Regions from separate parts of the Rhizobium sp. WYCCWR 11146 genome, predicted to be linked through region 2. Evidence: predicted binding sites of a transcription regulator. Region 2 holds the regulator's gene; each other region holds the start of a gene.

Region 1 (4,201 bases), on a different contig from region 2:
TGCGTGTCGCCTGACTGAAATCCGAATATTTGATTTTGACGGTGATCGTCTTTCCCGTGATGTCATGCGCCTCGCAATAGCGCCAGACCTTCTCGGCCAATGGCCGCAACTCGGCTTTGGCAAGATCGAGATCGCCGATGTCCTCAACGAACGTGTCCTCGGCGCCAACAGACTTTCGAATGCGATCGGGTCTCACCCGGCGTTCATCGATCCCACGGGCAATGCCGTAGAAATAAGGACCGGACTTCCCGAAGTTCTGCTGAAGGAACGCTAGCGACTTCGACTTAAGATCAAGCCCGGTCTCTATGCCATGCCGTTTCATTCGCTCGGCCGTGGCCGGCCCCACGCCATGGAATTTCTTGACGGGGAGGGCCTCGACAAAACCCGGGCCGTTCTTTGGCGTAATGACCGCCTGGCCATTCGGCTTGTTCAGATCGCTCGCCATTTTGGCCAGGAACTTGTTGTAGGAGATGCCGGCAGACGCATTGAGGCCGGTGACCGCCTTGATCTTCGCGCGGATCTCCAGCGCAATCTCGTTGGCGATCTCCATGCCCTTCAGGTTCTCGGTGACATCGAGATAGGCTTCGTCCAGCGACAGTGGCTCGATCAACGGTGTGTACTCAGTAAAAATCTCCCGGATCTGCTGGGAGACCTGCCGATAAACCTCGAAGCGCGGCGGCACAAAGATAAGATCCGGACATTTTCGCTTGGCGGTCACCGACGGCATGGCCGAATGCACACCAAAGGTTCTGGCCTCATAACTCGCCGCTGCCACCACACCGCGTGCCGCCGATCCGCCGACGGCCAGTGGTAGCCCACGTAGCTCCGGATTGTCGCGCTGCTCGACCGACGCATAAAAGGCATCCATGTCGACATGGATGATTTTGCGCACGGGTTGCACGCTCCCCATGACGTCAGTGCCCACAGGATAAGCCGGCATTTGGTGAACGGGCATTTGACTGCCCTGGTCGTGCTCTGTGCTGGTGATCAAAGCAACAGACCTTCCTCGTCCGGCTTCGGTTTGGCCTGTGGCGGCACAATCACCAGCATGTTGCCCGGTAGCGGACGCTGTAGATGGCGGGCCTCATCCCAAGGTGCTGTCAGCCAGGTCTCGACTTCTTCAGACGTGGTCAGGATGGCGGGCATTGCCTTTTGATGAATCGGCGAGACGATTTCGTTGGGCGAGGTCGTCAGAAATCCAAACAGCTCGTATTCCTGCTCGCCATCCCTGACTTTGCGCACGCCCTTCCATGGCGTCCAGAAACCCGCGAAAAACATCAGCGGCCGGCCTTCATTGCCGGCGAACCAGGCGTTCGGCACACGCCCGCCTTCCACTTTGCTGGCTGGATCAGGCTCGGCAAAAGACGTGAACGGCACGACGCAGCGGCTCGTCGGACCGAGCCAGCGCCGCCAGTGCGGCGAACTCACATTGCGAATATTGGTGACGCCGGGATCGTAGTTTTTCACATAGGCGGGCGGCGACGGCATTCCCCAAGTCGCCCGGGCAATTTCGCGCTGTCCGTCCTCGGCAACGCGGACGATCGGCGCCTGATAGCCTGGATAAACATCGAAAGAGGCTTCATTCCAGCCGGCTCGATCCCGGAACGCCTTTGTAAACTGCAGAACCGCGTCGCGCGTGGTCGTCACGTTGTAGAGATTACACACTGCCGTCCTCCTATCAATGCGGGTCAAGGCGAAGTTTCCGACCCTTACGGATCGCAATCAAGCTTTGAGATGCCCACTGATCACGTGGGCTCTTGCGCCTCAACAACTACACCGGCCTCCAGCAAACAGGGAAATAGCGTCCCGCATCTATCCTGCCCGTCAGAACAGTGCATCTTGTCGCAACCCATTGCCATGCGACGGCGCAGATCCACAAAACGCATACTGGCGCCAAACTGTTTCACCAACGCCTTGCGATCAAGCTCGCCCCGTTGCCCGCACGGTTTGCAGTCGACGGTAATCACCGGTCCCTTGAAATCTCTGAGCGTCAGCAGGCCGGGCATATCTCTATTTTCTCATCCACGATATTTTTTGTCACATTCAGCATCGAATTGAATCTGCTTGATGAATCGTTTGAGCAACAGCCGTCTCGTGATGCCGGCTGCTATCCACCCGATTCTTGCCCGTTGACTCATCGTCGTTTAAAGAACAAAAACAGAACATATCAGCTTTTTTTGACTATGCAAATGCACTCTTGACGTAGGAAACCGATGCCAATCACAGCCGCCAACCCCGTCATTTCCGAACTTCAGGACCGCATCCGGCGGCTTGAAGGCGGAACTGCGCGCAAGGGCGAGGTGCTGTCGTTCGGAATTGCCGAGATCGACGCAAAGCTTCCCGGTGGTGGGCTGGCCTGCGGCTCCTTGCACGAAGTGGCCGGTGGTGGCGCCGACGCCGTGCATGGCGCCGCCGCCGCTCTCTTTGTCGCTGGCATTGTCGCGCGAACCAAGGGCGACGTGCTCTGGTGTCTGACGCGGCCCGACCTGTTTGCCCCGGCACTCACCCAGGCGGGGCTCCATCATGATCGCGTGATCTATGTCGAAGCCGACCGGGAAGAGGACGTGCTCACGAATTTCGAAGAGGGCCTGCGTTTTGGCGGGCTGGGGGCCGTGGTCGCCGAGTTGGTCCGACTGCCGATGACCGCCTCGCGGCGCCTGCAGCTGGCGGCTGAGGCTTCAGGAACGATTGGCATTGCGCTTCGACGATGGCGTCGCCCGACGGAGGCCGCTGATTTCGGGCAGCCGACGGCCGCCACGACACGATGGCGCATCAGCGTTTTGCCATCCGAGCCGCTTCCCGTGCCGGGCATCGGGCGGGCGCGGTGGCTGGCGGAATTGATCAGAGCAAGAGCGGGAGAAGCCGCGGAATTTGAAATAGGTGCCTGCGATGCCACGGGTCGTATCAGTCTTTCTCCCCACGCTCGCGACGGACAGGATCAGGCGCGCCGATCCCAGCATTTCGGCTGAAACACCTGTTGTGGTTGTTTCCCGCAGTGGATCAAAACGCACCGTCGCAGCGATCGACGCTGCGGCCTTCAAGGCCGGCGTCCGCATCGGCATGCCGGCCGCCAAAGCCCAGGCGATGATATCCGGCCTGCACATAGTTGATGCCGATCCGGACGGCGACGCCTTGGCGATCGAGCGCCTGGCGCTATGGATGCTGCGCCAATATACGCCGGTGGTCGCGATGGACAGTCCCGATGGCATTGTCATGGATACCGAGGGCGCCGACCATTTGCGCGGCGGTGAATTGCCGATGCTCACTGGTCTTGTCAATGCTCTGAGAGGACACGGTCTTCAGGCGCGCGGCGCCATTGCAGATACCTGGGGCAGCGCCCACGCCATTGCCCGTGCCACCCGGCGGGAGACGATTATCGTGCCGGTTGGTGAGACAGCCAAAGCTGTCGTCAATCTGCCGATTTCCAGCCTTCGTCTGCCGCCGGACATTGTCAGCGGCCTGACCGTGCTCGGGTTCCGGACCGTCGGCGAGCTTTCTGCAACGCCGAGAGCGCCTCTAACATTGCGTTTCGGGCCGGAGGTCGGTCGCAGGCTCGATCAGATGTTCGGGCGCCTCGCGGAACCGATTGACCCCATTCGCGCCGCTGACCTGATCGAAGTGGCCCGTTCCTTTTCCGAACCGATCGGGGTTGCCGAAACCATCGCCAAATATATCGGCAAGCTGGTGGTCGAACTCTGCGCCGCGTTGGAGACGCAAGGGCAGGGCGTTCGTCGCGCCGATCTGATTGTCTACCGCGTCGACAACACATTGCAGTCCCTTCGCGCCGGCACGGCAAAGCCGGTGCGTGATATTCCTCATCTGACAAAGCTTCTCTGTTCCAGCATCGAGAAGATCGATCCCGGTTTCGGTATCGAAAAACTGTCCCTCACTGCTACCATGATCGAACCGTTCGAAGAGAAGCAGTCGATCTCCTCGCTTGTCGAAGAAACGGTCATCGACGTTACGCCGCTGCTCGACAGTTTTGGAAATCGCGGCCAGCGCATGTACCGGCTGGCGCCGGTTGAAAGCGACGTTCCCGAGCGCAATGTCGGGCGTGTCTCCGCCATTTCCGAAAAGCTGGGTCAGGCCTGGCCGACCCGTTGGCCCCGGCCGAGCCGGATGCTGAAGCACCCGGAACGGATCGAGGTGATTGCGCTCACACCCGACCATCCGCCGGCATCCATGACGTGGCGCGGCAAGC
Region 2 (4,201 bases):
GAAGGGCTCTACCGGCTGCGCAGCGGCATTGGTGACCGCATAAGGTCGATCCTGCCCGGCGACACTGGCGCTTTCGCCGCTGCTCTCGTGACGGACGAGCGGCGTGCCATCTCGAATGAAACGACGGAGGCGCTGCGCCAGTCCGGTCTGGCTCATATCATCGCCATCTCCGGTCTCAACATGGCGCTATCGGCCGGCATCTTTTTCGTCGGCTTCCGGATGCTGCTCAGCCTCTTTCCCGGCATCGCTGAGGCCTACCCGACGAAGAAGATCGCTGCCGCCGGCGCGCTCATCGCCGTCACCGCCTATTTCCTGATCTCGGGCTTTGCGGTCTCTGCAGAACGCGCTTTCATCATGATGGCCATCATGTTGATTGCCGTCTTCTTCGACCGGCCGTCGATCAGCCTGCGCAATGTCGCTCTCTCCGCGCTCGTCATCATCGTCATTTCGCCGTCCGAGGTTTTGGGTCCGAGCTTCCAGATGTCTTTTGCGGCGACATTGGCGCTGGTCTCGGGCTATCAGCTGTGGAAGGACCGGCGCGTCCGCGAAAACGCCTTCCTGAAGCTGCCGATCATCAGGCCCTTCGTTACAGTTGCAGGCTTCTTCGGCGGCGTCTTCCTGACCTCGCTGATCGGCGGTTTTTCCACCGCGCTGTTTTCGATCGAGCATTTTCATCGCCTGACCGCCTACGGCCTGCCGGCGAACCTCGCGACGATGCCGATCATCTCCTTCATCGTCATGCCGGCCGGCTTGCTGGCGATGCTGCTAATGCCTTTCGGTCTGGATGTTTGGGCCTGGAAGGTCGTCGGATTCGGCCTCGATCTGGTGATCGCGGTCGCAAAGACGGTGTCCGGCTGGGATGGCAATATCGACGTCGGCCGCATGCCCGCCTGGTATTTCGCGATAGCCGTGGCAGGCTTTCTGCTGCTGACGCTGCTCCGTACCCGGTTGCGCCATGCCGGCACATCGATCATCGCGGTCGCAACACTCATCCTGTTGCTTCTACCGGTTCCCCGGCCGCCGGATCTGGTGATTTCGGAGGATGGCAGTCTCGTCGCGGTGGTCGAGGCGGCAGCAATGGCTTCCAACCGTGAAAGACCGCCGGATTTCATCTTCGACCAGTGGCAGAGAGCGCTAGTCCTGCCGAAGCATGACCCGCCGAAGATGCTGGATGGTCCTGCTATCCCGCCTGAGGGAGAAGACCGCCGCGTCAGGCTTTCCCGCGATCAGCAGAACGAAGCAAGGACCGCGATGCGGGCGGCCGCAGCGGGCGGTGACGCAAACCGCTTTTCCTGCGTCAAGAAGGCCTGGTGCACATCAAGGCTCGGCAATGGTCAGGTGGTAACCGTCATCGACAATGCCGCCTATCTCGGCCCGGCATGTGACGCGGCCGATATCGTCGTGACATCGGTCCGCCTTCGCTTCAACAATTGCCGCTCAGGTGCGACGCTCTTCACCGGTGAGACGCTGCGCAGGACGGGTTCCATCGAGTTGCGCTTCACGGACACCGGCCTGGAGGTCGCAACCGCATTCGATGCATTGTCGCGGCCATGGATGCGCCATCGCGCCTATGACTGGCGCAGCAACAGTTTTACCGAATCGGGCCTGGCCAATGTCAGTGATAGCGGCGAATGAGACCGACGAGTTTGCCCTGAACCTTGACGCGGTCCGGCCCGAAAATCCGGGTCTCGTAAGCCGGGTTGGCGGCCTCCAGCGCGATCGAGGCGCCCTTGCGGCGGAAGCGCTTGAGCGTCGCTTCTTCGTCGTCGACGAGAGCAACGACGATGTCGCCAGGACTTGCGGTGCTGCCATTGCGGATGATCACGGTGTCGCCGTCGAAGATGCCGGCGTCGATCATCGAATCGCCCTTGACCTCGAGCGCATAATGTTCACCGGAGCCGAGCATGTCCGCCGGAACGACGATGTCGTGGGTATTGTTCTGGATCGCCGAGATCGGCACGCCGGCAGCGATTCGGCCCATGACCGGCACGGAGACCGAGTTGCCGTTGTCGGCGACGGGTTTTGCGGGAGCGGGGGCGGCGACCGGCTGAGGTTTGCCGAGGCTGCCCTCGATGACGCTCGGCGAAAAGCCGCGCCGGGGCTGGATGCTGGGGCTGTAGGCCTCCGGAAGCTTGATGACCTCGAGCGCACGGGCGCGGTTCGGTAGGCGGCGAATGAAGCCACGCTCCTCCAGCGCCGTAATCAGCCGGTGAATCCCGGACTTGGAAGCGAGATCCAGGGCATCCTTCATTTCGTCGAAAGATGGCGGAACGCCGGATTCCTTCATGCGCTCATGAATGAAAAGGAGAAGCTCCTGTTGTTTGCGCGTGAGCATCGACGTTGTGACCTCGTGATTGAAACAAATCCAGAACATACACTATATGTTCCATATGTGTTCCGCAAGTAGCTAAATTTCCGTAAAACTTGGCGCCAACTCGTTGAGATTTTTATTTTCATTCGCCGGATTGGCACACAAGTCTTGCCTTGGGCGGCACTCTCACACATCTCTGCCGTGTTAGGAGAGGGGATATCATGAACGAGCACTCCGCCAAACCGCACCCGCTGGATCATGTCGTGCTGCCGGTCGTCAATATCGATCTGGCGCGCGAGAGGCTCGGCAAGCTCGGCTTCACCGTTGCCGCCGATGCGCGCCATCCCTTCGGAACGGAGAATGCCTGCGTCTTCTTTGCCGACAAGACTTATCTGGAGCCGCTCGGGATTGCGAGCGTCGAGGAGAGCGAGGCATCAGCGCGGCAAGGCAATGTCTTCACCGCCCGCAACCAGGCCTTCCGCTTCCGCTGCGGCGAGGAGGGGCTTTCGGGGCTGGCTTTCGGCAGCAAGGATGCCGGCATCGATCATCAGAATTTCGTCGGCAACGGATCGAGCGCCGGCGAGATGCTGCAGTTCACCCGGCCGATGACGATGCCGGACGGTTCCGAGACGATTGCCGGCTTCAAGCTGGCTTTCGCCGGCGACCTGCGCGCGCCTGATCTCCTGCTCTTCACCGTCGAGCGCGTCACGCTGCCGGCTGACCGCGCCGCGCTGGAGACGCATGCCAATGGCGTCACCGGCCTAATCGAGATCGCGCTTTGCACGCCGGAGCCGGCCGCCTTCGCTGCCTTCGTCAGCCTTGCCGTGGCGCAATCGGCAGTCGAGAAGACCGGGTTCGGCGTCAATATCGCAGCATCGAATGCGAAAATCAGCCTGATGACGCCGGAAGGGCTGGAGGCCTATTTCGACATCGCCGGCTCATCCGCAGATCGCGGCCTGCGCGGCCGGGCAATCCTCTTCACTGTCGCCGATCTTGCCGTGACAGAAGCGCATTTGGCTGCTAACGGGGTGACATACACGCGCAAGAACAATCGCATTCTGGTGAAGCCCGCGCCCGGGCAGGGCACGCTCTTCGCCTTCGAGGAAACACGATGAGCACTGATACGAATTCCGAAGTCAGGATCGGCGAAGGCCAAGGCCAGGTCACTTTTTCCAATACCGGCCGCCTGTCGCTGATTGCCGGTCCCTGCCAGATGGAGAGCCGCGACCACGCCTTCATGGTTGCCGGCACGCTGAAAGAGCTTTGCGGAAAGCTCGGCATCGGCCTCGTCTACAAGAGCTCCTTCGACAAGGCGAACCGGACCTCGCTGTCGGCTGAACGCGGTATCGGGATCGAGAAGGGCATGGAGGTCTTTGCCGACCTCAAGAAGGAATTCGGCTTTCCCGTCCTGACCGATGTTCATACCGCCGAGCAATGCGAGGAGGTGGCAAAGATCGTCGACGTCCTGCAGATCCCGGCCTTCCTCTGCCGCCAGACCGACCTTCTTATCGCCGCCGCCAAGACCGGCCGCGTCGTCAATGTCAAGAAGGGCCAGTTCCTCGCTCCCTGGGATATGAGGAACGTCCTGAAGAAGCTCAATGCCAGCGGCAATCCGAACGTGCTGCTGTGCGAGCGCGGCGCCTCATTCGGCTACAATACGCTGGTTTCCGACATGCGCTCGCTGCCGATCATGGCGGCGATGGGCGCGCCCGTTATCTTCGATGCGACCCATTCCGTGGCGCAGCCGGGCGGCCAGGGCGAATCCTCCGGCGGTCAGCGGGAATTCGTGGAAACCCTGGCGCGCGCCGCTGTGGCTGCCGGTATTGCTGGTGTCTTCGTCGAAACCCATCAGGACCCCGACAATGCCCCTTCCGACGGCCCGAACATGGT
Region 3 (4,201 bases), on a different contig from region 2:
CAGGCCCTGCGCTACGAATAAGGAATGCCGCCTTCATGAAACGCAACGTCGTTCTCCAGCTTACCGGCGTCGAGCGCCATTACGGGCAGGGCGGTACGCTGCTCTCGATCCTGAAGGGCGCGGATTTTTCGATATCGAAGGGGGAGATTGTCGCTCTCGTCGCCCCTTCCGGCACCGGCAAGTCGACACTGCTGCATGTCGCCGGCCTCCTGGAGCATCCGGACGGCGGTGAGGTCAACATCAACGGCCATGCCTGCGACGGCCTGAGCGACGAGAAACGCACCGCCATCCGCCGCAGCGAAATCGGCTTCGTCTATCAGTTCCACCACCTGCTGCCGGAATTCTCGGCGCTCGAAAATATCATGATGCCGCAGCTGATCGCCGGGCTTTCCTGGAAGGAAGCCGGAGAGCGGGCCGGCCAGCTTCTCGATTATATGCGCATCGGCCATCGTGGCTCGCATCGCCCGGGCGAGCTTTCCGGCGGCGAGCAGCAGCGCGTTGCGATTGCTCGCGCCGTCGCCAATGCGCCGACCCTGCTTCTTGCCGACGAGCCGACCGGCAATCTCGACCCTGAAACGGCAAGCTACGTCTTCGACGCACTGGAAGCGCTGGTGCGCCAGTCCGGCCTTGCTGCCCTCATCGCCACCCACAATCACGAACTCGCCCGCCGCATGGATCGGCGCGTGACGATCTCCGACGGCAAGATCGTCGATTTCTGAGACTGCGGTCCAGGATGTCCGGTTTGCGCCGATGGCTGCCCCTCACCCTAACCTACCGGGGGCGAGCCACTCGTCTCGCCCCGTCCTTCGGACCCCCGTAAAAGCGGGGCGAGGGAACGTGCCAAACGCAGCGTCGAGGTTAGAGAAAGCCGGTGCGGCATATCCCTTCGCCCCGCGAGCGGGGAAGGTGCAGCGGGCCGCGATCAGGGGATGACCAGTCCGCCGCGATAGTCGAGCATATAGGCCTTCTGGCCATCGACCATGATGCATTCGTGGCCGATGAACCGCTCGCAGCCGCCTTCGCTGCTGTCGATATAGTGGCCGAACGGATGGTCGAATTCCATCCCGCCAAGAAACCGGCCCTCGCGATACATCGCAGAAAGTGCAGCCTTGATCACCGTTCCGGCTGCTGCGCCGTCGATAAGCTCAGGCGCAATGATGCAGCCGAAATAATTCATCGCCCAGACGGGCTCGTCGGCGAGCCACACCACTTCCTGTCCGGCGAAATCGGTCCCGCCGAAATAGCTGTCGAGATAGCGCCAGTCGCCGCGTTCGAAACCGATATCGTGGGCACCCGGCCGGCAGGGCGCGCGCGCCACGCCGCCGCCGACATAGGTCGCAGCCTTCGCCTCCACGACGAATTGGTTCAGCATCGCAATATCCAACATGTCCTTCTCCTCTCAGCCTGATGCTGGCAAATATGCTGCGATGTGTAAAGAACAAAAAGGGAACGTAGGTTGGAAATAAACGGGCCACCGAGGAGGTTGGCCGTCTAGGCGCCGTGACCGATCTGGGACAGGCCGAGAAGGGGCAACCTGCTGCCCATCACATCGGGTACTGGCTCCCAGCGATTCGCAGGTGCACATCCCGGCATTTTTCGAACACAACAAAGAAGGAAAAGATTCCTGTTGACAACGGAACATAAATGGAACAAATTGAAAACATAACGAGTAAAGGAGAGCCCGATGACTGACATGATCCGTGATATCGCAGCATTCACCTCCATCGCAATGTTCGTTGCAAGCTTCTCGCTCATCGTCATGGCGCTCTAAAGTTTTCAGGGGACCGTATGGCAATCATGCGGTCCGGACGCGGGACTTCTTCTGGACATCATCGCCCTCTATGCCGACAATGCGTCCGATTCATTCGGGTGATTGGGAAGGCATGTCATGGCGGATACGGCAAAGGGTTCAACGGGTGAGGCGACCGGCGGCACGCCAGGCTTCATCCACCTGAGGGTCCATTCCGCCTATTCGCTTCTCGAGGGCGCCCTGCCACTGAAGAAGATCCTCTACAAGGCGACCGGCGACAGTCAGCCGGCGATTGCGATTACCGACACCAACAATCTGTTCGTCGCCCTCGAATTCTCCCAGAAGGCGATGGAAGACGGCCTGCAGCCGATCATCGGCTGCCAGGTCTCGATCGACATGGAAGATGGGTTGGAAACGGAGAAGCGCGGCGGCCAGCAGGCACTGGTCAAGCTGCCGTCGATCGTTCTTCTCGCCGCGACGGATGCCGGTTATGAAAGGCTGGTCGATCTCGTCAGTCGGGCCTATCTCGGCGGCGAGAGCAACCAGGCCGTTCATATCAGCGCCTCCTGGCTGGAGGAGGCGGGCACGGAAGGGCTGATCGCATTGAGCGGCGCCTTGACCGGGCCGGTCGACGTGGCGATCAAGGAAGGCCATCCCGCTCAGGCGGAAGTCCGGCTGCTCACGCTGAAGCGTCTCTTCGGCGACAGGCTCTATGTCGAGCTGCAGCGCCACGGCACCTACGACAAGCGGCACGAGCAGAAGATTATCGGGCTCGCCTATGCCCACGACCTGCCGCTGGTTGCGACCAACGAGGCTTTCTTTCCGACCCGCGACGATTACGACGCCCATGATGCGCTAATGGCGGTCGCGCACAACGCCATCGTCTCCGACGACAGCCGCTTTCGCCTGACGCCAGATCACTATCTGAAGAGCCGGGCCGAGATGGTCAAGCTCTTCGCCGACCTGCCGGAAGCGCTGGAAAATACGATCGAGATCGCCACGCGCTGCTCCTTCGTGCTGAAGACGCGAAAGCCGATCCTGCCACGCTTCACCGGTGCGACCGACGATGCCGAGGAGGCCGAACGCGCCGAGGCGAGCGAGCTGCGCCGCCAGGCGGTCGAAGGGCTGGACATGCGGCTTGCAACGCTCGGCATGTCGCCGGGTTACGAGGAAAAGGATTATCGCGAACGGCTGGATTTCGAACTCAGCGTCATCGAGCGCATGCGTTTCCCCGGCTACTTCCTGATCGTTGCCGACTTCATCAAATGGGCCAAGCAGCATGACATTCCGGTCGGTCCCGGCCGTGGTTCGGGCGCTGGTTCGCTGGTCGCCTATGCCTTGACGATCACCGACGTCGATCCCTTACGTTTTTCGCTGCTCTTCGAGCGCTTCCTCAATCCGGAACGCGTCTCGATGCCCGACTTCGACATCGACTTCTGCCAGGACCGCCGCGAAGAAGTGATCCGCTACGTCCAGGCCAAATATGGCCGCGAGCAGGTGGCGCAGATCATCACTTTCGGTTCGCTGCAGGCGCGCGCCGCCCTTCGCGACGTCGGCCGCGTGCTGGAAATGCCCTACGGCCAGGTCGACAAGATCTGCAAACTCGTGCCGAACAACCCGGCCAATCCGACGCCGCTGTCCAAGGCGATCGAGGAGGAGCCGAAGCTGCAGGAGGAGGCGGCGAAAGAACCTGTTGTCGCGCGCCTGCTCGACATCGCCCAGAAGATCGAGGGGCTTTACCGCCACGCCTCGACCCATGCCGCCGGCATCGTAATCGGCGACCGGCCGCTTTCCAAGCTGGTGCCGATGTATCGCGATCCGCGCTCGGACATGCCGGTCACCCAGTTCAACATGAAATGGGTCGAGCAGGCAGGCCTCGTCAAGTTCGACTTCCTCGGCCTGAAGACGCTGACCGTGCTGAAGGTCGCGGTCGATTTCGTCGCCAAGCTCGGTATCAAGGTCGATCTCGCAGCCATTCCTCTCGACGACAAGAAGACCTACGAGATGCTGTCGCGCGGCGAGACGGTCGGCGTGTTCCAGGTGGAAAGTGCCGGCATGCGCAAGGCGCTGATCGGCATGAAGCCGGACTGCATCGAGGACATCATCGCGCTGGTGGCGCTCTATCGTCCGGGTCCGATGGAGAACATCCCCACCTACAATGCCCGTAAGCACGGTGACGAAGAGCTGGAATCGATCCATCCGATGATCGACCACCTGCTCAAGGAAACGCAAGGCGTCATCGTCTATCAGGAACAGGTGATGCAGATCGCCCAGGTACTATCAGGCTATTCGCTGGGCGAAGCCGACCTTCTGCGCCGCGCCATGGGTAAGAAGATCAAGGCCGAGATGGACCAGCAGCGCGAACGCTTCGTCGTTGGCGCGGTCAAGAACGGCGTATCGAAACCGCAGGCCGACAATATCTTCGAACTGCTGGCGAAGTTCGCCAATTAC
Region 4 (4,201 bases), on a different contig from region 2:
GGCTGTGGGGGCCGAAACGGTCGAGCATTTCCTGAAACCGGCCGAACCGCCGCTTTCACTCTGAACGCTATCCAGTTATCGCCACATGCCGCGCATGCGGGCGCCGACATCGATGCGCACCTGCCGCGCCTGCGCTTGAGCGGCAGTCTGCGATTTCACCTGCGGCCAGCTGCAGGCCTCGAAGAACTGCAGCAGGGTCGCGGGAATGAAGCGGCTGCGTGAGGCATAGACATGCCGGTCGCCCTGCGAGTTCTGCCCATAGGTGAAGAAGCGTTGTGGCACAACGAGGTCGAGACCATCCCGGGCGCGTGTCATGGCGACGTAGAGCAGCCGGCGTTCCTCTTCGATTTCGGCGGTGGTGCCGACGGCGAGATCGCTCGGTATGCAGCCGTCGACGACGTTCAGCATGAAGACTTTCGTCCATTCCTGGCCCTTGGCGGAATGGATGGTCGACAGGATGAGATAATCCTCGTCGAGAAGCGGCACGCCCGCCTGGTCGCTGGTCGCATCCGGCGGATCGAGGGTGAGCTCGGTGAGAAAGCGCTCGCGTGAGGCATAACCGCTAGCGATCTGCTCGAGCTGCAGCAGATCGGCCTGCCGCGTCGCGGCATCCTCGTGCAGCCGTTCCAGATGCGGCGCGTACCATTGCCGCGCCAAACCGATCTCTGCCGGCCAGCCGGCCTTCCCGGTCTTCAGCTCCTGCAGCATCGAAACGAACATTGTCCAGTCCTCGCCGGAGCGCGGCGGCGCTGGCATGGAGCCAAGAGCAGTAATCGGGCTGGCATCCTCGGCCATCAGGTCGAGCGTCTTCTGCGCCGTCGACGGGCCGACGCCCGGCAAGATCTGCATCAGCCGGAAGCCCGCCACACGGTCGCGCGGGTTCTGGGCGAAGCGAAGGGCGGCCAGCATGTCCTTGACATGCGCGCTGTCGAGGAACTTCAGCCCGCCGAATTTGACGAAGGGAATGTTGCGCCGGGTCAGCTCGACCTCCAGCGGCCCGCTGTGATGCGAGGCGCGGAAGAGCACGGCCTGCTGTTTGAGCGTGAGGCCTTCCTCGCGGTTGTCGAGCACCATGTCGGTGATGTAGCGCGCCTGCTCGGCCTCGTCGCGCACCGTGACCAGGCGCGGCCGCTCGGACGATTGCCGCTCGGTCCAGAGATTCTTGGTGAAGCGCTCCGAGGCGAGATCGATGACGGCGTTGGCGGCGGCGAGGATCGGCTGCGTCGAGCGGTAGTTGCGGTCGAGCGTGACGATATTGGCGGCCGGGCTGAAGGCGGCGGGAAAATCGAGGATATTGCGCACCGTCGCGGCACGGAAGGAATAGATCGACTGGGCATCGTCGCCGACGACGGTCAGTCCCTGGCCTTGGGGTTTCAGCGCCAGCAGGATCGAGGCCTGCAACCGGTTGGTGTCCTGATATTCGTCGACCAGCACATGGTCGAAGCGGCTGCCGATATCCTCGGCAATCATTTCTTCGCCAACCATCTGCGCCCAGTAGAGCAGCAGATCGTCGTAATCGAGCACGTTCTGGCTCTGCTTGGCCTCGACATAACAGGCGAAGAGTTCGCGCAGCTGTTTCTCCCACGTCGCGCACCAGGGAAAGACGTCGCGCAGCACGAGGTCGAGCGCGGTTTCCGAATTCACCGCCCTGGAATAGATGGCAAGGCACGTGCCTTTTGTGGGAAAACGGCTTTCCGTCTTCGAGAAGCCGAGGTCGTGCCGGATCAGGTTCATCAGATCGGCACTGTCTTCGCGGTCGTGGATGGTAAACCCAGGATCCAGACCGATCTGCTCCGCATAATCGCGCAACAGCCGCGCGCCGATGCCGTGGAAGGTGCCGGACCAGGAAAGCGCGTCCGCCATCACGCCGGCATTCGAACCAAGCACATCGCGGCAGATGCGCTCGACACGCCGCGCCATCTCGGCGGCTGCCCGGCGCGAGAAGGTCATCAGCAGGATGCGGCGGGGATCGGCACCTTTGACGATGAGATGGGCGACGCGATGCGCCAAGGTATTCGTCTTGCCGGAGCCGGCGCCGGCAATGACCAGCAGCGGCCCGGCAATATGGTTGCCGTCGATGAGCGTGCCGTGCTCGACGGCCATGCGCTGCTGCGGATTGAGCTTTTCGAGATACATCCAGCCGTCCGGTCGGGCTCCCGCAGAATCACTGGGGAAAGATTAGATGTTCCTTGAATGTTCGCGATTGCTGTCCCTGTCAAGCGATCTGGCGCGCGGGCAACATCTCAGTCGGGGAAATCCGGACCGATCTCGCGCCGCACCAGCTTCAGGCTGCGGTCCGGCTGAAGAATATAGGTTTCCTCCACGCGCTGTCCTGTCCCGTTGTAGAACTGGTTGTAGACGGCGCTGCCGACCGGCGACTTGCTGAGCTTCGTTCGCGGCTGGCCGCCATAGGTGATGCTGCCGGGAATGGGTTCCAGCGCCGGCGCATCGGCCGAGGAACAGCCGGCAAGCCCGGCAAACAATCCTCCGGCAAACAAGGCAGGCAGAAGCGCTTTCATCGTCATCATCCCTCTTTCGACTGCAGCCAAATATGGAAGCCGCGGCGCCTTTCGCCAAGGGTACCCCATGCCACCGTGCAGGTATCGCTGTCGAACAGGCTCTTCTTTTCCGGGGGACGCAACGAAATGCGTCGCTGCGGCGTTAACAGACATCAACCAACATTAGGAAACGTTCACGGTGCTCGGCTTTCCAGCATTCACGGGGCATGGCGAGCCCGGCCGGCAGGGCCACAGCGATGCCGCGACGCGCGCCTCGGTGGAGAGCGCCCTTCATGCGGCCGCCGATATCGAAGCCGGCGAAATCACCGTCAGCATATCGGGCTCCTATGTCATCCTCGAAGGTTTCGTGCGTCAGCGGGGTGATATCGAGCGGGCAATCGAGATCGCCGAGGGCGTCGTCGGGCGAGGCTATGTGCGTGCTCGCTTGCTGCGACGCTAACGCATGTCGCCTAAAAGTGTGCAGCGGTTTTAGGACAACGACATGCATCAAATAAAAGTCCGGCTCGCGCGCGCAGTTCTTTACGATTCATGAAGGGAACCAAAATGCCCTCCCGCGGGTTGAAATGCCGGACCTAAACGCTGGAGACTCTCATGCAGTTGCTTCCTCGCCTCTGGGCAACGACCTTGATAGTGGGTTGCGGTGTCTTTGCCGGCTCCGCCCATGCCTCGCTGGAAACCGGCACGAATTATTCCGCTTTGCCGAAGGACCAGATCGCTCTCAACGAATATACCGGGGCCGTCGCCTGCACACCGGCAGAGCCCCACTATCTCCCCTCCTTTATCCGCGCGGCGGACGGCACGATCATCGGCGTCGGTTATATCGAGATCGAGAATGAGAGCGGCGCGGATTGCTGAAAAAAGGCGGTCCTGCTCGGACGAGGCTCGCCTGCGTTTCCGCAGAGGGTACGAGCCTCTAACCATCATCATGATGGCTGGGCATCTTCTATGAAGACACCTGTACCAGACACAACGCCTGCTGCACCAAAACCCGGCACGCATTTGTTGCAGGGTTAAACCAAAATTAAAGCCCAAAATTAGAGCATTGTCCCGTTCCGGCACGCTTGCGCGCCCAGAAGGCGAAAATCGCCCGAAATTCCTTGCCGAAGTGCTAATGCAACTTCAGCTTCGCCTCTTCGGCTGCCGCCAGAAACTCGGCTCTTGCTTCTTCCACGCTCTTGCGCCCATCGAGCGCTGCCCGGCAGGTGCTGCGGGCCTTGATATAACGAAGCCCGCGCATACTCGGCCAGAGATCCGCCAGGCACTTCAGCGCATCGAACGGCCCATTGACCGTTCGCGCATCGGCACCTTCGAAACCAACCTTGACCGGGCTGTTCCATCTTTCAGTTGCCATCGACGCTCCTCCACGATTTTCGACAGAAACGAAGTGCAGCATCTCCCAGTTCCTCCAGGGAGACATTGCGATAGCTAATATTCTAGCGTGATTTTCACCGTCAGCAATGGGCGGATCGTCGCTGATGCCGCAACGAATGGTTTTGCCTCGACCCATGACAGGAAAGCCTATGGCTGCCAGCTGATGAGAAACGCTAACTTATGAGGTGTTTTCGCCGGGAGATGGACTGTCTTTTCAAGAAAACTGGTGCTGCCGAGTGGGATTGAACCACCGACCTCACCCTTACCAAGGGTGTGCTCTACCACTGAGCTACGGCAGCAGGACCAGACCG

What was found. The regulator LexA, encoded in region 2, represses DNA repair genes until DNA is damaged. The targets are predictions, from matches to a motif close to TGTTCNNNNTGTGTTCNG.
Region 1: the regulator LexA is predicted to act here: its motif matches at 2,148-2,165, upstream of HX899_RS06465 (ImuA family protein).
Region 3: the regulator LexA is predicted to act here: its motif matches at 1,635-1,652, upstream of dnaE (DNA polymerase III subunit alpha).
Region 4: the regulator LexA is predicted to act here: its motif matches at 2,184-2,201, upstream of HX899_RS16015 (ATP-dependent helicase).

The regions. Positions count from the first base shown of each region.
Region 1 covers NZ_JACCEY010000010.1:80,605-84,805, reverse strand. Annotated here, with positions in the region: gene dinB (DNA polymerase IV) at 1-910, opposite strand, end outside; gene HX899_RS06475 (SOS response-associated peptidase) at 988-1,665, opposite strand; gene HX899_RS06470 (hypothetical protein) at 1,746-2,006, opposite strand; gene HX899_RS06465 (ImuA family protein) at 2,214-2,969, shown strand; gene HX899_RS06460 (DNA polymerase Y family protein) at 2,890-4,201, shown strand, end outside.
Region 2 covers NZ_JACCEY010000037.1:139,378-143,578, forward strand. Annotated here, with positions in the region: gene HX899_RS28305 (ComEC/Rec2 family competence protein) at 1-1,635, shown strand, start outside; gene lexA (transcriptional repressor LexA) at 1,616-2,335, opposite strand; gene HX899_RS28315 (VOC family protein) at 2,533-3,426, shown strand; gene kdsA (3-deoxy-8-phosphooctulonate synthase) at 3,423-4,201, shown strand, end outside.
Region 3 covers NZ_JACCEY010000043.1:109,510-113,710, reverse strand. Annotated here, with positions in the region: gene HX899_RS33645 (lipoprotein-releasing ABC transporter permease subunit) at 1-21, shown strand, start outside; gene HX899_RS33640 (ABC transporter ATP-binding protein) at 36-719, shown strand; gene HX899_RS33635 (DUF5680 domain-containing protein) at 923-1,387, opposite strand; gene dnaE (DNA polymerase III subunit alpha) at 1,889-4,201, shown strand, end outside.
Region 4 covers NZ_JACCEY010000021.1:64,228-68,428, forward strand. Annotated here, with positions in the region: gene HX899_RS16010 (enoyl-CoA hydratase/isomerase family protein) at 1-64, shown strand, start outside; gene HX899_RS16015 (ATP-dependent helicase) at 76-2,136, opposite strand; gene HX899_RS16020 (hypothetical protein) at 2,244-2,519, opposite strand; gene HX899_RS16025 (BON domain-containing protein) at 2,698-2,958, shown strand; gene HX899_RS16030 (hypothetical protein) at 3,111-3,374, shown strand; gene HX899_RS16035 (DUF982 domain-containing protein) at 3,628-3,870, opposite strand; tRNA gene HX899_RS16040 (tRNA-Thr) at 4,115-4,189, opposite strand.